DNA from 3 places in the Photobacterium sp. CCB-ST2H9 genome. Region 3 is predicted to be linked to each of the others. Evidence: riboswitches for the same ligand, from Rfam matches in the RefSeq annotation. Region 3 holds a riboswitch; each other region holds the start of a gene.
What was found. Region 3 has a riboswitch for thiamine pyrophosphate ahead of thiC (phosphomethylpyrimidine synthase ThiC). Riboswitches for the same ligand answer to the same signal wherever they lie in the genome.
Positions count from the first base shown of each region.

Region 1: linked by a shared signal. The riboswitch ahead of thiB (thiamine ABC transporter substrate binding subunit) and the one ahead of thiC (phosphomethylpyrimidine synthase ThiC) in region 3 are both predicted to bind thiamine pyrophosphate.
Region 2: linked by a shared signal. The riboswitch ahead of thiD (bifunctional hydroxymethylpyrimidine kinase/phosphomethylpyrimidine kinase) and the one ahead of thiC (phosphomethylpyrimidine synthase ThiC) in region 3 are both predicted to bind thiamine pyrophosphate.

Region 1 is NZ_CP100425.1:3,101,172-3,107,728, reverse strand. Features, by position in the region: gene thiP (thiamine/thiamine pyrophosphate ABC transporter permease ThiP) at 1-1,102, opposite strand, end outside; gene thiB (thiamine ABC transporter substrate binding subunit) at 1,119-2,105, opposite strand; TPP riboswitch at 2,215-2,333, opposite strand; gene L4174_RS14210 (DUF547 domain-containing protein) at 2,406-3,206, opposite strand; gene leuD (3-isopropylmalate dehydratase small subunit) at 3,348-3,950, opposite strand; gene leuC (3-isopropylmalate dehydratase large subunit) at 3,985-5,421, opposite strand; gene leuB (3-isopropylmalate dehydrogenase) at 5,448-6,539, opposite strand; gene leuA (2-isopropylmalate synthase) at 6,542-6,557, opposite strand, start outside.
Region 2 is NZ_CP100426.1:622,300-628,856, forward strand. Features, by position in the region: gene L4174_RS19425 (family 20 glycosylhydrolase) at 1-1,706, shown strand, start outside; gene L4174_RS19430 (VOC family protein) at 1,776-2,132, opposite strand; TPP riboswitch at 2,309-2,406, shown strand; gene thiD (bifunctional hydroxymethylpyrimidine kinase/phosphomethylpyrimidine kinase) at 2,503-3,378, shown strand; gene L4174_RS19440 (ABC transporter ATP-binding protein) at 3,428-4,198, shown strand; gene L4174_RS19445 (ABC transporter permease) at 4,191-5,009, shown strand; gene L4174_RS19450 (ABC transporter substrate-binding protein) at 5,029-5,970, shown strand; gene tenA (thiaminase II) at 6,013-6,557, shown strand, end outside.
Region 3 is NZ_CP100425.1:3,510,219-3,516,775, forward strand. Features, by position in the region: gene thiC (phosphomethylpyrimidine synthase ThiC) at 1-1,876, opposite strand, end outside; TPP riboswitch at 2,006-2,103, opposite strand; gene L4174_RS16175 (universal stress protein) at 2,184-2,609, opposite strand; gene crcB (fluoride efflux transporter CrcB) at 2,748-3,131, shown strand; tRNA gene L4174_RS16185 (tRNA-Trp) at 3,301-3,377, opposite strand; tRNA gene L4174_RS16190 (tRNA-Asp) at 4,053-4,129, opposite strand; rRNA gene rrf (5S ribosomal RNA) at 4,171-4,286, opposite strand; rRNA gene L4174_RS16200 (23S ribosomal RNA) at 4,385-6,557, opposite strand, start outside.

The DNA.
Region 1 (6,557 bases), 410 kb from region 3:
GCTCCAGGCCATCGGCTGAGGCTTTGTAATGCTGCAAACGCCAGAACCGGCTGGCACAGAGAATGGCAATCCCGCCGATCAGGGCCAGCAGGCAGGCCAGTGCGGCGATTTGCAGCGAGTGGCTGACGGCCTGCCAGAGTGCAGGCGTACTGAGTAAGCCGGGCAGTTTGCTGTTGATGCCTGCACTCAGCACGGCCAGCATCGGCGGTATCACCAGCAGCAGCACGGCACCGATCCAGAATCCATCCCAGCATCGGGCCGCCCGGCTGTCGAGATAGTTCGGGTGGCCCTGCTGCACCCGGCCGGTAAGGGTCGACAGTGGCCGGGCAAAGCGCTGACTCACGAGGACCAGCGAGCAGCACAGCAGCATCTGCCACAGCGCCAGCATGGCACCGGCCGCTAAATCAAAGTCATATCGCAGCGCCTGATAAATGGCCAGCTCGATGGTGGTTGCTTTCGGGCCGCCGCCCAGAGACATGATGACGGCAAAACTGGTGAAACAGAGCATGAAGACCAGACCTGCCACCTGCGGCAGTTGCTGACGCAGCCGCGGCCAGGCGACCAGCCGGAACAGCGGCCAGCCTCGCATCCCTAAGTGTGCGGCGAGCTGATGCTGTTCGGCGGGAATGCCTTCCAGACTTTGCAGCAGCAACCGGCTGGCCAGCGGCAGGTTAAGAAAAACATGGGCCAGCAGAATGCCGTTCAGGCCATAAAGACTGAAAGGCAGTTTCATCTCCAGCGTCGCCAGCCACTGGGCCAGCAGGCCGCTGTTGCCATAAATGGCCAGCAGGCCGAACACGGCGACCAGAACCGGCAGAACGACGGTCATGGCGAACAGGCGCAGCAGCAGCGCCCGGCCGGGAAAACGGCGGCGTGACAGGGCATAAGCGACTGGGATGGCCGGGAGCACGCTCAGCAGCGTCGATAGAATGGCCTGCTGAAAACTGAATGCAGTAACATGGCGCAGGTAAGGATCCTGCCAGAGCGCCAGCGGCCGGATGTCGGTCGCCTGCGTCAGCAGAGCGCTGAGCGCTCCGCCGACCAGGATCAGAATGAGCCCGGCACTCAGCAGGCCGGGCAGGCTGGAACGGGAAAGTAACAACGTCAGTCCTACAGGATTATTGCGTCAGGGCTGTTTGCCATTCGCGGACCCAGGTTTTGCGCTCTTTCGCAACTTCGTCAGCACTGAATTCCAGCGATTTGGCCGGACGCGGCAGTGCCTTGAACGCTTCAGGCAGCGGCTGATCGGTGACCGGATACATCCAGTTGCCGGTCGGGATCTGGGACTGGAAGCCCGGCGTCAGGATAAAGTTCATGAACTTATCCGCCAGCGCCTGATTTGGGCTGTGCTTCAGTTTAGCGGCAACTTCCACCTGCATGTAGTGGCCTTCACTGAAGTTGGCCGCTTTATATTTGTCTTCCTTCTCGGCAATGATGTGATAGGCCGGGGAAGTGGTGTAAGACAGCACCAGATCGGTCTCGCCCTTGAGGAACATATTGTAGGCTTCTGACCAGCCTTTGGTGACGGTCACGGTCTTCTTGGCCAGTTGCTGCCAGGCATCAGAGGACTGATCACCGTAGACGGATTTCACCCACAGCATCAGACCCTGCCCCGGGGTCGAAGTACGCGGATCCTGATAGATCAGGTTCAGGTCGTCACGTTCGACCAGCGCTTTCAGGCTGGCTGGCGGGTTCTTGAGCTTCTGGCTGTTGTAAATAAAGGCGAAATAACCGTAATCGAAAGGCACGAAGGTTTGATCCTGCCAGCCCCCCGGAATGGTGACAGCGGATGTGTCGACACCGCTTTTTGCCAGCAGCCCGGTTTTCTTCGCTTCCGTCATCAGGTTGTTGTCCAGACCCAGCAGGACATCGGCCTTCGTGTTTTTGCCTTCCAGACGGACACGGTTGAGGATGGACACCCCATCGTCCAGCGCGACGAACTGTAAATCACAGCCACATTCTTTTTCGAAGGTTTTTTCAATTGCAGGGCCCGGGCCCCAGTCTGCGGTAAACGAACTGTAGGTGTATACCGTCAGAGTCGGTTGAGCAGCGGCTGCAGACGAGGCGGCAACCAGTAAGGGTAAAGCTGTCAGTATGTGTTTCACAAAGCGCTCCTGAGTACCTGCTTGGCAGGGAATTCCGATTTCTTCAAGGCGCGGCGTTGAGTGAGCGGGAGCACGTCCCGGGAAAGTCACGAAAAGGGAAAGTAATGATGTGCTTTCAGTTTCTCAATTCCTACGCCAGCATGACCTGGTTCAGGTTCAATGGGTCCCGTGTGCTGCATATACATAAACAGACACGATCTCAGTCCGGAGACTCCCCATGAGAACGGCTCTCATTGTAAACGGGGCGGGCACGGGTTGCCAGCCGGAATTATCAGCGGATGCCAGTCTGGGAGCCGGGAACTAGCGAATCTCATTCAGGCGCCAGTCATAATCATACCTTGGGCTGGTGAGCGTGACCGGCTGTTTGCGGTAGCGGTTGAGGTGTTTCTGCAGATCTGTCAGTGAGCCGAAATCAAACTGATACCAGTCATAAATCGAAGACAGCCGGACTTGACCGCCTTTGTCATCGACCCCTTTGGGGCTGTTGATGAACCGGCGTGCGGCGCCGTCGAGCTGAGCATTGATCTGGTCGGCATGCATGACTTCCGGCAGCAGATCCGGGCAGCCCAGACTGGCGCAGTTCACCACATAGTGAATGCGTTTGTCCTGCCAGATCGGGCGGAGAATACGGTGCTCGATATCGTTCAGGGACAGTTTTTTGCCGTCAATGGTGATCAGCTGTTCATCCCAGGGCCCGAAACTGAACAGCCCCCCCAGCTTGGTAATTGAGCTGACCGGATAGTGGTCGAGGATCACTTTGACGGTCAGCGCATTGTAGATATTCACCCAGTAAGCGAACTGCTCATTGCGGTTCAAACGACGGGGATCGCGTGAGGTCAGCCCGGCAATATACTGATTCAGGCTGCTTTTATCTTGCGGACTGACCGCAGCGTAGCGAAAACGGGTCTGTTGTGGGGCGACGAGCAGGTAGGTGTTCAGCAGACTTTGCCAGGCGCTGTGATCTACTGTGGTGGTGCTTTGGGGGTTGCTGGTTTGCCAGAACGGCCAGAGGTCGGCTTTCGGCGCGGCCATGGGGGCTGATGAGAAGCTGAGTAAAATCAGGACAGTGAATAAAGGCAGAGCCCGGCGGAACGAAAACATGTGAACACCTCTGTAGATGGCTGATATCTAAGAGACCGAAAGGAAACGCGTTTCTTTCTGGTTCGTGTGATGTCTTGCCTGCAGACCTGAACAAAACACCCTGCCGGAGCAGGGTGTCTGAGGCTGACTCTTGAGTATAGATCAGGCTAAGAAAGCCGGGATCTTGCTTTCATATTCCGCGATTTTATCTTCGTGTTGCAGCGTCAGGCCAATGTTATCCAGACCGTTCAGCAGGCAGTGGCGGCGGAACTCGTCGATTTCAAATGAATACGATTTGCCGTTGGCACTGACCGTCATGGTTTCCAGATCAACCGTCACTTCGGCGCCTTCATTGGCTTCGACATACTGGAAGATTTCGTCCACTTCCGTTTCTGTCAGGCGTACCGGCACCATCTGGTTATTGATTGAGTTACCGTAGAAGATATCGGCAAAGCTGGGTGCAATCATTACTTTGATGCCGTAATCCGCCAGCGCCCACGGGGCATGTTCGCGGGAAGAACCACAGCCGAAGTTTTCCCGGGCCAGCAAGATGCTGGCACCCTGATAGCGCGGGTAGTTCAGGACAAATTCCGGATTGGGTTGCTTACCCGCATCGTCCAGAAAACGCCAGTCGTGGAATAGATGCTTGCCAAAGCCAATGCGGTTTACTTTCTGTAAAAACTGTTTCGGAATGATGGCGTCAGTGTCGACGTTCGCGGCATCCAGCGGCACCACCAGTCCGGTATGTTGTTGAATTCCTGCCATGGGTATTTTCCTTCTCTGTTAGGCGGTGGCTCTGTTAGGCGGTCGCAAGGGTTTCTTGGTCCAGCTCGCGGATATCCACGAAGTGACCGGCGCAGGCTGCAGCAGCTGCCATGGCCGGGCTCACCAGATGGGTGCGGCCATCACGGCCCTGACGGCCTTCGAAGTTCCGGTTACTGGTGGAAGCGCAGCGCTCCCCGGGACCCAGACGGTCGTTGTTCATCGCCAGACACATGGAGCAGCCCGGCAGGCGCCATTCAAAACCGGCTTCAATGAAAATCTTGTCCAGACCTTCCTGTTCCGCCTGCGCTTTCACCTGCTCAGAGCCGGGAACCACCAGCGCCTGAACGTTTGGTGCAACCTTGCGGCCTTTGGCAACGGCTGCCGCGGCACGCATATCTTCAATGCGGGAGTTGGTGCAGGAGCCGATGAAGACTTTATCGACCGGGAAGTCAGACAGTTTTTTGCCGGCCTGCAGACCCATGTAGGCCAGAGCTTTCTCGGCAGAAGCACGCTCGACCGGATCGCTGAAGTTTTCCGGAGCCGGGATTGGCTCGTCCACCGCAATCACCTGACCCGGGTTGGTGCCCCAGGTGACCTGAGGTTTGATGTCTGCGGCATTCAGGGTGACGACTTTGTCGAACTGCGCATCCGGATCAGATTTCAGGGTTTTCCAGTATGCGACGGCAGCTTCAAAGTTGGCATCCGCTGGTGCAAAGTGGCGGCCCTGAATGTAGTCGAAGGTGGTCTGGTCCGGCGCAATCAGACCGGCTTTGGCGCCCAGTTCGATCGCCATGTTACAGACCGTCATCCGGCCTTCCATGGTCAGGTCGGTAATGGCTTCGCCGCAGAATTCCACCACGTGGCCTGTTCCACCGGCGGCAGTGGTTTCTCCGATGATGGCCAGAATGATGTCTTTGGCAGTGATCCCCGGTGCGACTTTGCCTTTGACCTCAATTTTCATGGTCTTGGCGCGGGCCTGTTTCAGGGTCTGGGTCGCCAGCACATGTTCAACCTCAGACGTGCCGATACCGAAGGCCAGTGAACCGAATGCACCATGGGTAGCCGTGTGGGAGTCGCCGCAGACGATGGTCATGCCCGGCAGGGTGATCCCCAGTTCCGGCCCCATGACGTGCACGATGCCCTGATATTTGTGGTTCAGGTCATACAGGGTGACGCCGAATTCTTTGCAGTTTTTCGCCAGCGTTTCCATCTGGATGCGGGCCATCTCGCCCGAAGCCTTGATATCTTTGGTCTGGGTCGAGACGTTGTGGTCCATGGTGGCAAAAGTTTTGCCGGTCTGGCGGACCTGACGGCCTTTTTCGCGCAGGCCGTCAAAGGCCTGCGGAGAAGTCACTTCATGAACCAGATGACGGTCGATATACAGGATCGGGTTTTCGCCTTCAGCCTCGACCACGATGTGGGCATCATAAACTTTTTCGTACAGCGTTTTGCCTGTTGTTGTGTTTGACATTGCTCGTTTGCTCCTCGTGGTTCAGCTTACGCCTGACGAATGTTGGCTGCGATCTTGTCGCCCATGGCGTCGGTCGACAGTGCCGGACGGTCTCCGGCTAGATCTGCAGTCAGTTCACCGGCTTCCAGTGCCTGAGAGACGGCTTGCTCAATGGCGCGTGCCGCTTCTTCTTCACCCAGGCTGTAGCGCAGCATCAGGGCTGCCGACAGGATTTGTGCCACCGGATTGGCGATGTTTTTGCCTGCGATATCCGGTGCGGAACCGCCTGCTGGTTCATACATGCCAAACTTGTCCTGGTTCAGGCTCGCTGACGGCAGCATGCCCATAGAACCGGTGATCATGGCGCACTCGTCTGAGATGATGTCGCCGAAGATGTTGGAACACAGCATGACGTCGAACTGGGACGGATCTTTGATCAGCTGCATGGTAGCGTTGTCGATGTACATGTGGCTCAGTTCGACATCCGGATAATCTTTGGCGATCTGTTCCACCACTTCGCGCCACAGGATTGAGCTTTGCAGCACGTTGGCTTTGTCGATTGAGCAGACTTTTTTACGGCGCAGGCGTGCAGATTCAAAGGCAATCCGGGCAATCCGTTCAATCTCGTAACGGTGATAGACCTCGGTATCGTAGGCCTTTTCCATCGCGCCTTCCCCTTCGCGGCCCTTCGGCTGGCCGAAGTAGATCCCGCCGGTCAGTTCGCGGACCACCACGATGTCGAAACCACGGGCTGAAATGTCAGCACGCAGCGGAGAAAATCCTTCCAGACCACTGTGGATCTGCGCCGGACGCAGGTTACAGAACAGCTGGAAGTGCTTGCGCAGCGGCAGCAGTGCACCGCGCTCTGGCTGATCATTGGCAGGCAGGTGTTCCCATTTCGGACCGCCGACCGAGCCGAACAGAACGGCGTCGGCAGCTTCGCAGCCTTTCAGGGTCTGCTCTGGCAGTGGTGAGCCGTGATTGTCGATGGCAATACCACCGACATCAAACTCCTCACGGGCCAGGGTGAAGCCGAACTTTTCTTCGACGGCATCCAGCACTTTATGCGCCTGACGCATCACTTCCGGGCCAATCCCGTCGCCGGGTAACACAGCAATTTGATAGCTTTGACCTGCCATGGTTATACAGTCTCCATT
Region 2 (6,557 bases), on a different replicon from region 3:
ACCCGCAAAACGAAATCATTTCGATCGGTGCTGCGGATGGCGCAGGAGCACTGTATGCCTCTCAGTCATTACTTCAATTGGTCGATGGTAACCAGATCCCCGCGGTAGATATCGCGGATGCACCGCGTTTTGCGTATCGCGGCCTGTCCGTTGATGCGGTGCGCAACTTCCGCAGCAAAGACTCAATCATTCAGTTGCTTGACCAGATGGCGGCGTTTAAGCTGAACAAACTCCATCTCCGTCTTGCTGACGATGAAGGCTGGCGAATTGAAATTACAGGACTCCCAGAACTGACAGATGTCGGTTCAAAACGTTGTCATGATCCTAAAGAAAAATCCTGTCTGCTGCCATTCCTGGGTGCCGGTCCGGACGGTAGTGCTGAATCAAATGGATACTATACGGCAGAAGATTACCGGGACATCCTTCAGCATGCGGCTTCGCTGAGCATTGAAGTAGTTCCGGAAATTGATATTCCTGGCCATGCGCACGCTGCGATTAAAGCCATGGAAGCGCGCTATGACCACTTTGCCGCTCAGGGAAATCTGGAAGAAGCCAGCAAATACCTGCTGACAGATTTCAGCGACACAACAGAATATCTTTCTGTTCAGATGTTTACAGACAATGCTATCAACGTTTGTATGGATTCAACCTACAATTTCGTTGATGCTGTGGTCAAAGGTCTGGTGAACCTGCATCAGGGAGTTCAGCCACTGAAAACCTTCCACTTTGGTGGCGATGAGATTGCCGGTGCATGGGTTAACTCTCCTGTCTGTCAGGCATTTATTGCCAACAACACAGATGGCGTCAACAGTGTTTCTGACCTGAGCCGTTACTTTGTCGAGCGTATCTCTGTCATTACAGCGAACTATGGTCTGGATATGGCAGGCTGGGAAGACGGTCTGATGCACAGCGGACAAGTCTACCCCCGCTCTGAAATGGCCAACAGTCAGCTCTGGGGTAACGCCTGGCAGAATATCTGGGAATGGGGTGTTGCTGACCGTGCCTATAATCTGGCAAACAACGACTATAAAGTTGTTTACAACCATGCCAGCCACCTGTATTTCGACCATCCATACGAGCCGGATCCAAACGAACGCGGTTACTATTGGGCGCCACGTTTCACCGACACCCGGAAGACCTTTGGTTACATGCCGGATGATGTGTTCGCAAATGCCGACTTCACCCGTGCCGGTGCACCAATTACGAAAGAAGACGTGGTTGCCGGTGCTGGTGTGAAAAAACTCCTGAAACCTGAAAATGTATTGGGTATTCAGGGTTCGCTGTGGGCTGAAACAGTCCGTACTGAAGCTCAGTTCGAAGGGATGACTTTCCCGCGTGTTCTGGGTCTGGCCGAGCGTGCATGGCATACGGCGGGCTGGGAAGCCAATGACAACGCTGGCACCCCTGTAGACAAGGCAGCCCGTAATACGGACTACAACCGCTTCGCAAACCTCCTGGGCCAGAAAGTGCTGCCGAAACTGGAGCAAAGCGGCATTACGTTCAACCTGCCTGTCCCTGGCGGCGTCCTCGAAAATGGTGTCCTGAAGGCGAACTCCACCTTCCCTGGCCTGACCATTGAGTACTCAGTCGATCAGGGCGCAAGTTGGCAGGCTTATGATCGCCTCAATCCACCAGCAGCGGCGAGTGGTGTCCAGCTGCGAACAGTGTCTGGTGACCGAAGCAGCCGGATTACAACAGTGAATTAAGCAACATCATTGCCCGAACGATAAAGAGCTCCGTCAGGAGCTCTTTTCATTCATCAATCGGGTGCTTTGCTACTCGGGAGCAGCCCAGACAGCAAGTTCATTACCACTCGGTTCTGTAAAGTGGAACCGGCGGCCTCCGGGAAACGCAAAAATCGGTTTCACAATTTTGCCGCCCGCTTCGATGACTTTTTGCTCTGTCGCTTCTAAATTATCACTGTACAGCACAATTAAAGCCGCACCTTTTTCTGATTCAGATTTCAGGGGCGCCGCATAAAATCCCCCATCCAGCCCCTGATCCGAAAAAGCTGTATATTCATCACCATAATCTGTAAATGACCAGCCAAAAGCGGATTCAAAAAAAGCTTTTGTTGCCGGCAGGTTACTTGCAGGAAATTCAACGTAATTAATCTGATGATGCTGTTTCACTGAATGTCTCCAGAATTATTGACGGTAACGATATCATAGGCTTTCTTTAACACCTCTGTCCGGAGCCCGCACAGATTTTCTGGAATTCTTTTGCTTTCTTCAAAAAAACAGGGTTAGAATGCCAACGCAAAATGATACTGAAGACAACAAGCTTCGGTTGAACATACAGAATGATTAAACGTTAGTCGGGGAGTCGAAAGGCTGAGACCACGCTGTGGGACCCGTTGAACCTGATCCAGCTCATACTGGCGTAGGGAACTAGCAGACTTGCCTGCCACTAAGCGCCAATTCCTGACGGCTCAGTGACCATCGCGACTGTTCGTCATCCCTGCCCCATCATGAATCATGATATTGATGCCAAGGGATGAAAATGAACAAGCCAGCTCACCATGAACTTTCCCCAGAAATTAAAACCCCGATTACACTGACAATTGCAGGTTCAGACAGTGGTGGTGGTGCCGGGATACAGGCTGATATCAAAGCCATTTCGGCAACTGGCGGCTATGCCTGTTCGGTTATCACGGCACTGACGGCTCAAAATACACAGAGCGTAACGGGTATTTTTCCGGTCAGCCCGGCGTTTGTTGAACAACAGCTGGATGCTGTCTTCAGCGACCTTGATATCCAATCGGTAAAAATAGGCATGCTGAGTGATGCGACTATCATTCGTGCTGTTGCTAAAAAACTGCGTCAATACCGGCCGAAATTCATCGTTCTCGACCCGGTGATGGTTGCAACCAGCGGTGACTTATTACTGGAAGCCGAAGCCATTTCCACTCTGAAGTCAGAACTTCTTCCTCTGGCAACACTGATCACGCCAAATCTGCCAGAAGCAGTCGCTTTAACCCATGTTTCATCCCTTTCTGGTACAGTTTCAACTGTTGTGTACACAAAAGAAACAGAAGAAAAAGAAGCGCTGATTGAGCAGTTGAAACAACTCAACACTGAAGCTGTTTTGCTGAAAGGGGGACATTGGGAACAGGAAGCACAAAGCACGGACTATCTCATCCTAGAAAGTGACACCGTCACCCTAACTGCTTCGCGAGTTCAGACGCAGAACACGCATGGCACGGGATGCACGCTGTCTGCAGCGATTGCTTCTTATCTGGCTCAGGGATACACCCTCACAGAAGCCGTGACACGCGGGAAAGCCTATCTGACGCAAGCCCTGTTACATGCGGATCAACTTCGGATTGGCCAAGGTCATGGCCCGGTTCATCACTTCTATTCACTCCAGCCGCGTTAAGGAGAAGCAGGTGCCTGAGCAAATCATCACTCGTCAGGAAGAAAACCACATGACTGACCGGCAGGCAGGCTTGGGGGTTCAGCTGAATAATATTCGTCTGCATTACCCTGATCAGGAAATGCCATTATTCAGACAGCTGAATCTCAGTTTAATCCCAGGCCAGTGGCATTGCATTCTCGGGCAAAGCGGATGCGGTAAAACCACATTACTCAGGCTACTAGCCGGATTATTACCTGCCGACGTCCATTGGCAAGGGAGCATTAAAACCAGCAGCAACCAACCTGTGAATGCACAGATTGCCTATATGGCTCAGCAGGATTTACTGCTTCCCTGGCTGAATGTGCTTGATAATGTTTGCTTTGGTGTTCAGCTCAAACACGGAAAAGTCAGTGAGACGCATCAGTCACAAGCGATTGAACTGTTAGAACGCGTCGGCTTAAAAAAATACATCTCTACCCCCCCATCAAGGCTCTCTGGCGGAATGCGTCAGCGGGTTTCACTCGCCCGAACCCTGATGCAGGACCAGCCACTCGTATTAATGGATGAACCTTTTTCAGCACTGGATGCTGTCACACGATACAAATTGCAGGATCTGGCTGCAGAACTGCTGGAAAACCGAACCGTACTGCTCATTACACATGACCCTCAGGAAGCACTCCGTCTGGGACACTCTGTGTTCCTGATGCAAGGCCAGCCCGCAAAAATCACCTCGCTGCCAACCCCGGACGGGACGATTCCGCGTGAAATCGACGCCCGTCTTGTGAATTGTCAGCAGCAGATCCTGAAAGCCCTGAGTTTGGTAAACCAACACAATGACTAAATTATTGGCTCAATGGCAAACTGGCAAACCTGTCAAAACACGTTCTATTCACCATCACCCGCTCGCGCGGCTGGTCATCAGTCTTGGTGTTCTGGCCCTCGGCTGGCAGGCTGTGGTCACAGTGTTTCAATTGCCCGGTTTTATCCTGCCGGAACCACTGGCTGTACTCAATAAACTGATTCAGCGCCACGATGTACTGCTTCGCCATGCCTGGGTCACAACCTGTGAAATCATGCTGGGTCTGGTCACAGGGTTAGGGGTCGGACTCTTTTGTGCATTGTTGATGCTGCTTTTTACCCCTGTCAGACGCTGGATGTTGCCCCTGCTGATAGCCAGTCAGGCGATTCCTGTTTTCGCACTCGCCCCAATTCTGATGCTCTGGCTGGGGTACGGTATCGCCTCCAAAGTTGTGATGGCTGCCATCATCATTTTCTTTCCGGTGACGACCTGCTGCTATGACGGTCTTCGCCATACACCGCAAGGATATCTTGATCTGGCAAAAACACTTCATGCAACGCGCTGGCAAATCCTGCGCCACATCCGACTGCCGGCTGCATTACCGGCACTGGCATCCGGAATCCGTGTGGCTGTTGTCGTCGCACCGATTGGCGCCGTTGTCGGTGAGTGGGTCGGCGCCAGCGAAGGGCTGGGCTACCTGATGTTACAGGCCAATGCCCGAATGATGATCGACGAGATGTTTGCAGCTCTTTTTATATTGGCCAGCCTCTCTGTTGCTCTTTATTTCGGGACCGACTTTCTGCTGAAACGCGCAATTCCATGGCTGCCTGAAAACAGTCAGTCACAATCATGATTTAACCAAGGATACGCTTATGATTCACTTCCCCACCCGTACTGCGATCGCTGTCGCAGTGACAGCTGTGACATTCCAGGCACAAGCGAAAGAACTCACCTTGATGCTGGACTGGTTTGTTAACCCTAATCACGGCCCGATCATCATTGCTCAGAAAAATGGCCTGTTTCAGGAGCAAGGGCTCGACATTAAAATTCAGGAACCAGCCGATCCGTCCATGCCCGCCAAACTGGTTGCCGCAGGCAAAACTGATTTAGCCATTTCTTACCAGACCAGCCTGACAATTGATGTGGCGGCAGGTCTTCCGTTGATTCGGGCATCCACCCTGATTGCAACGCCGCTCAACACCTTGATGGTCCTGGATAAAAAAGGGATTGAATCTCTGGCTGATCTGAAAGGAAAAACCATTGGAATCGCCATCGCAGGAAATGAAGAAGCGACTATTGGTACCATGCTGAAAACAGCCGGTGTTGATTTCTCCGAGGTCAAAATCGTGAATGTTGGCTGGGCACTCTCTTCTTCGCTGGCATCCGGAAAAGTTGACGCCATCTGGGGTGGCCTGCGTAACTTCGAGTCAAACCAGCTGGCACTGGAAGGCTATCAGGCAAAAGCGTTCTTCCCTGAGGAGCACGGTGTACCGCCTTATGACGAACTGGTCGTGGTCGCCAATAAAAAACAGTACAACGCTGAAGACCTCAAAAAATTCAACAAGGCACTGGAAAAAGCAACGCAGTACATTGTGAATCACCCGGATCAGGCCTGGAAAACCTTCATCTCATATTCACCCGATACCCTGGACAATGAGCTGAACAAAATGGCCTGGCGAGATACCTTGCCGCGCTTTGCTCTCCGTCCGGCAGCGGTTGATCAGGCCCGCTACGATCAATTCTCTGATTTTATGTATCAACACAAGATCATCGATAACGCCCCCAAAGCGAAAGATTTTGTCCCGGCTTTTTAAGCCAGGTCAGAACACAAGAAACACACATTTCAGGGAATACACATGAATCATCTGGATTTGATCAATGCATGTCAAAATGACTGGCATGACTACACCCACCACATCTTTGTGCAGCAACTCGCCAGTGGGGAACTGAACCCGGGGGCTTACCTGCACTATCTGAAACAGGATTTTTTGTTCCTGAAACATTACGCCCGTGCTTACGCCCTGGCTATTTTTAAAGCGCGGACTTTAGACGAAATGCGACGCCCTCTCCCGGGGTTACAAGCGTTGATTGGCAGCGAGATGCATCATCACATCAGTTATTGTGAACAATGGGGACTCACTGAGTCAGATATGGAGGCGGAAGCCGAAGATGTCGGCACTGTGGCTTACACCCGTTATGTGCTTGATACGGGCATGGCTGGCGACATGGCTGACCTGTTTACGGCCCTCGCACCTTGTGCGATTGGTTATGCCATGATCGGTGAAAGACTGATTCATGCCACTGAAACCAACTTAACCAATAACCCATACAGCAGCTGGATTACGCTGTATGGTGGCGAATCCTTCCAACACGATGTGCAGAACAGCATCCATTATCTGAA
Region 3 (6,557 bases):
TTTCCCGGAATTCGGCCGATTTCTGGCGCATGCCTTCCAGCGGATCCTCCAGTAACTGGATCACCTGAGCCTCATTCTGTGCTTTCGCATAATCCCGCACTTCCTGAGAAATCTTCATCGAACAGAATTTAGGTCCACACATTGAACAGAAGTGCGCAATCTTGCCGGATTCCTGCGGCAGGGTTTCATCGTGGAATGCACGGGCAGTATCCGGGTCCAGACCCAGATTGAACTGGTCTTCCCAGCGGAATTCAAAACGGGCCTTTGACAATGCATTGTCTCGGACCTGCGCCCCCGGGTGTCCTTTGGCCAAATCAGCCGCGTGAGCACAGAGTTTGTAGGTAATCAGGCCAGTCTTCACGTCATCTTTATTCGGCAGGCCAAGGTGTTCTTTCGGCGTCACGTAACACAGCATGGCACAGCCATACCAGCCAATCATCGCGGCACCAATTCCGGAGGTGATATGGTCATAACCCGGGGCAATATCGGTCGTCAGCGGGCCTAAGGTATAGAACGGAGCTTCATGGCAGTGCTTGAGCTGCTCTTCCATGTTTTCCTTGATCATATGCATCGGCACATGCCCCGGTCCTTCAATCATCACCTGTACATCATATTCCCAGGCGATCTGAGTCAGCTCTCCCAGTGTACGCAGTTCGCTGAACTGGGCTTCGTCATTGGCATCCGCGACTGAACCCGGACGCAAGCCATCGCCAAGCGACAGCGCGATATCGTATTTTGCGCAGATCTCGCAAATCTCGCGAAAGTGCTCATACAGGAAGCTTTCCTTGTGATGTGCCAGACACCATTTCGCCATGATAGAACCGCCACGGGAAACAATACCCGTCACGCGCTTGGCCGTCATCGGGACATAGCGCAGCAACACACCGGCGTGAATCGTAAAGTAGTCAACGCCCTGTTCCGCCTGCTCCAGCAAGGTGTCACGGAACACGTCCCAATTGAGGTTCTCAGCAATGCCGTTCACCTTCTCCAGCGCCTGATACATTGGTACGGTTCCAATCGGCACCGGACTGTTACGGATGATCCACTCACGGGTCTCGTGAATGTTCCGACCGGTTGACAGGTCCATCACGGTATCGCCGCCCCAGCGGGTCGACCACACCAGTTTTTCTACTTCTTCCTCAATCGAGGAACTGACCGCCGAATTCCCGATATTGGCATTCACCTTCACCAGAAAATTACGACCGATAATCATCGGCTCAGATTCCGGGTGGTTGATGTTGGACGGGATAATAGCGCGGCCTTCAGCCACCTCTTTTCGCACAAATTCAGGGGTAATGTCTTTGGGCAGGTTGGCGCCGAAGCTTTGTCCCGGATGCTGCTGGTTCAGCACTTCATCACGGTAACGGGCGCGGCCCATGTTTTCACGGAGCGCGATATATTCCATCTCCGGCGTGATGATCCCCTTGCGGGCGTAGTGCATCTGAGTCACGCACTGGCCTGGCTTAGCCCGGCGGACACGGGCACGGAGCGCAAAACGCAGCTCATCTAATGTGTCATCAGCCAGACGCTCTTTGGTATAGGCAGAACTCAGCTCATCCAACAGCTCAGTATCATTCCGCTCTTCAATCCAGTTTTCACGCAGCTTTGGCAGACCACTGTAGATATCAATCGTCTGTTCCGGATCGGTATAAAAGCCAGAGGTATCGTAGACTCGTACCGGTTCGTTCGGCTCAAAAATCGGGTTATTTTTATCCCCGCCGACTAAGGAGTCAGCCTGAGCAATCTCACGCATGCCGACACGGATATCATCCCGGCTGCCGGTGACATAGATTTTTCGGGAATTCGGGTAGGCTTGGGTAGTGAGTGAATCAATAAATTGTTTCGCTTCCAGTCTCGCTTGCTTGCGACTCGACATAGCAATTTCCTTTCATCTGATATTTCTGGGAAGTTGCTTGACGGATGGGCGCGTAAACAAGAGGCGGACACAAGTAGGGCGTGTCGCATCGTCTGATACAGCAGCTGTACACGACAGGTACAGCTAGGCAGAAGATTTTCTCTTGTTCCCTTCGCAGATACTAATCTGATCAGGTTCAACGGATCCCGCAATGCGGTCTCAGCCAGTTGGCACTCCGACAAGTTTCAGCTAACGAGTATAAGAAAGGTGTATCCCGACAGCAAGCGGTCTTTACTGAATTTCAGGAATCAGTAAAAACCGTCACGCATCAGCGACAAATCAGCACATCGCACTTTAAATGCAGATCCAATTCACGACGGACATCTTCTCGCAACCAGTGCAGATCCGTTTTGGCATGGCCGACAATCACTAAGTCTGCATTTATTTTTGCTGCCAGTTCAATGAGATGTTTTGCAACATCACCATCATAGAGATGCATCGCGCGCACAGGCTGCGGAGAATGGGTGGCTAATTCAGACAACTGCGCCATTCGCCTGAGCTCCTGATCGTCATGGGCTTCTTTCAGTTGCAGCTCAATATCCAAAAAACTCAGATTACCGACCCCGGGCTCGACATATGCCAGGTGTAGGTCTGCATTGTTATGGCTTGCCACGACCCCGGCTTTCACGACCAGCTGCTGTGCCCGTTGATCATCTGGGTTGAGTGCCAGCAAGACCGTTTTATAAAGCTTCATCACCACCTCAATTCACGAACGCTTGCAATACAACACCGTATAGCACATTGTTTTGTGAATTACCTTAGTGACTGTCTCAACAGAGGGTTCATTTCATGGTATTAGTATCTGGTTTGATTGACAGAGACCAGCGTACAAATGAATCAACTCATCGTTTTAAGCTATGTTGCCTTTGGCGGAGCCTTTGGCGCATGTGCCCGTTATCTGATAGCCGAGCTGTCTGTTGTCCTGTTTGGACGCGGCTTCCCTTATGGGACCCTCGCCGTCAATGTCATCGGTTCATTTATCATGGGACTGCTGATGTCAGCCCTGAATCAGGGAATGATTGAAGCCTCACCATGGCGTCCGATTCTCGGATTGGGCTTTCTCGGCGCCCTCACGACATTTTCAACATTCTCCATGGATAACGTCGTCCTGCTTCAGCACGGCGAGTACGCCAAGATGACACTGAACCTGCTCTTAAATGTATTCCTGAGTATTTCTGCCTGCTTTATTGGCTATCAGCTGATGATGAGAAGCTAAGACTGACGTGAGAGTTTAGATTGGTACCAGCCTCATCATAGATGAGGCTTTTTTTCGATTTGGGCTCGAATAAATTCAGCATTCTGAGGATGTAATGCCGTACGGTATCGCGTTAGATAAACGCTGAAAACGAAAAAGCTCCCGCATTTCTGCGAGAGCTTAAAAGAGATGGCAGGGGTGGAGAGATTCGAACTCCCAACACGCGGATTTGGAATCCGCTGCTCTGCCAATTGGAGCTACACCCCTGTCGTGTGGTAAGTATTGTATATAGACTGATGATAATTACCAGCCCTGAATGTCGAAATTTATCAATTTGATGCTCAACCGCCTACTAAAACATCGATCATCAAACTCAACAGGTTTACGTGGCCGATTGGTGCAGTATTCCCTCGCCAGACAACAACATTCCAGCTGATCCTAGTTAAGAACCAAAACACGATATCAGACTTGTAGACAGTGTGTCACCAGCGTTTTAGAAGATGAATACACCCTATCTCAAATCACTACAGGTGCTCCTGGGATGCGCTTTAGCGCAGAGTTCCAGTAGTTCTTCTGTGGACTTCAACTTTCATCCCATGGGGCACATCTGTGGTTATGTCTTAAGTTTTAAAACAACGGGCAGAGAGAGGGAAATATTCATCCTGCCAATAGGCGGATATCCAACTGTCAGAAATCAAATCACGAATAGCAAATAGCAAAAAAAAGTCATGACTGGCTGGGTTTCTTTAAGAAGTAGCGGACAGCTGGAATCGCATTCGACCGGGAGGCGTCCGGCCGAAGGACGGATATCAAATCCCCAACGTAAAAAAGCCCCAGTCTTTCGAGGGGGACGCCTAGTCTGAGGCTTTGCGTCAGTGAGAAATTATCAGAACCCTGAATAGCAAAAAACCCAGCCATTGCTGACTGGGTTTCTCTAAGAAGTGGCGGAGCGGACGGGACTCGAACCCGCGACCCCCGGCGTGACAGGCCGGTATTCTAACCAACTGAACTACCGCTCCACACGGCTGAAACCAGACTGTATCTGATTTCTAAATAGGGCGCCTGGCGATGTCCTACTCTCACATGGGGAGACCCCACACTACCATCGGCGCTGCTGCGTTTCACGTCTGAGTTCGGCATGGGATCAGGTGGTTCCACAGCGCTATGGTCGCCAGGCAAAATTTGTTCAACAATCTCGGAAAAATCTGACTAAAGTTCTCAGCACATCATTCAAGTGCTCATGGAGTCCGTACTTAAAACCCCTTGGGTGTTGTATGGTTAAGCCTCACGGGCAATTAGTACAGGTTAGCTGAGCGCCTCACAACGCTTACACACCCTGCCTATCAACGTTCTAGTCTCGAACAGCCCTTCAGGAGACTCAAAGTCTCAGGGATGACTCATCTCAGGGCCAGCTTCCCGCTTAGATGCTTTCAGCGGTTATCTGTTCCGAACTTAGCTACCGGGCAATGCGTCTGGCGACACAACCCGAACACCAGCGGTTCGTTCACTCCGGTCCTCTCGTACTAGGAGCAACTCCCTTCAATCATCCAGCGCCCACGGCAGATAGGGACCGAACTGTCTCACGACGTTCTAAACCCAGCTCGCGTACCACTTTAAATGGCGAACAGCCATACCCTTGGGACCGACTTCAGCCCCAGGATGTGATGAGCCGACATCGAGGTGCCAAACACCGCCGTCGATATGAACTCTTGGGCGGTATCAGCCTGTTATCCCCGGAGTACCTTTTATCCGTTGAGCGATGGCCCTTCCATTCAGAACCACCGGATCACTATGACCTGCTTTCGCACCTGCTCGAACCGTCATTCTCGCAGTTAAGCGGGCTTATGCCATTGCACTAACCTCACGATGTCCGACCGTGATTAGCCCACCTTCGTGCTCCTCCGTTACGCTTTGGGAGGAGACCGCCCCAGTCAAACTACCCACCAGGCACTGTCCGCACCCCGGATAACGGGGCGACGTTAGAACATCAACACTACAAGGGTGGTATTTCAAGGACGGCTCCACAGATACTGGCGTACCTGCTTCGAAGCCTCCCACCTATCCTACACATGTAGGGTCAATGTTCAGTGCCAAGCTGTAGTAAAGGTTCACGGGGTCTTTCCGTCTAGCCGCGGGTACGCAGCATCTTCACTGCGATTTCAATTTCACTGAGTCTCGGGTGGAGACAGCGTGGCCATCATTACGCCATTCGTGCAGGTCGGAACTTACCCGACAAGGAATTTCGCTACCTTAGGACCGTTATAGTTACGGCCGCCGTTTACCGGGGCTTCGATCAAGAGCTTCTCCGAAGATAACCCCATCAATTAACCTTCCGGCACCGGGCAGGCGTCACACCGTATACGTCATCTTTCGATTTTGCACAGTGCTGTGTTTTTAATAAACAGTTGCAGCCACCTGGTATCTGCGACTGCCAGCAGCTCCAAGAGCAAGTCTCTTCACCGCCGGCAGCGTACCTTCTCCCGAAGTTACGGTACCATTTTGCCTAGTTCCTTCACCCGAGTTCTCTCAAGCGCCTTGGTATTCTCTACCCGACCACCTGTGTCGGTTTGGGGTACGATTCCTTACTATCTGAAGCTTAGAGGCTTTTCCCGGAAGCATGGCATCAATGACTTCATCACCGTAGTGACTCGACATCGGGTCTCAGCCTTGAGATGGTCCGGATTTGCCTAAACCATCAGCCTACACCCTTGAACCAGGACAACCGTCGCCTGGCCCACCTAGCCTTCTCCGTCCCCCCATCGCAATAGTAAGAAGTACGGGAATATTAACCCGTTTCCCATCGACTACGCCTTTCGGCCTCGCCTTAGGGGTCGACTTACCCTGCCCCGATTAACGTTGGACAGGAACCCTTGGTCTTCCGGCGGGGAGGTTTTTCACCCCCCTTGTCGTTACTCATGTCAGCATTCGCACTTCTGATACGTCCAGCATGCCTTACAGCACACCTTCAGCCGCTTACAGAACGCTCCCCTACCCAATACGATAAATCGCATTGCCGCAGCTTCGGTGTATCACTTAGCCCCGTTAAATCTTCCGCGCAGGCCGACTCGACCAGTGAGCTATTACGCTTTCTTTAAATGATGGCTGCTTCTAAGCCAACATCCTGGCTGTCTGAGCCTTCCCACATCGTTTCCCACTTAGTGATACTTTGGGACCTTAGCTGGCGGTCTGGGTTGTTTCCCTCTCCACGACGGACGTTAGCACCCGCCGTGTGTCTCCCGGATAGTACTTACTGGTATTCGGAGTTTGCAAAGGGTTGGTAAGTCGGGATGACCCCCTAGCCTTAACAGTGCTCTACCCCCAGTAGTATTCGTCCGAGGCGCTACCTAAATAGCTTTCGGGGAGAACCAGCTATCTCCAGGTTTGATTGGCCTTTCACCCCTAGCCACAAGTCATCCGCTAATTTTTCAACATTAGTCGGTTCGGTCC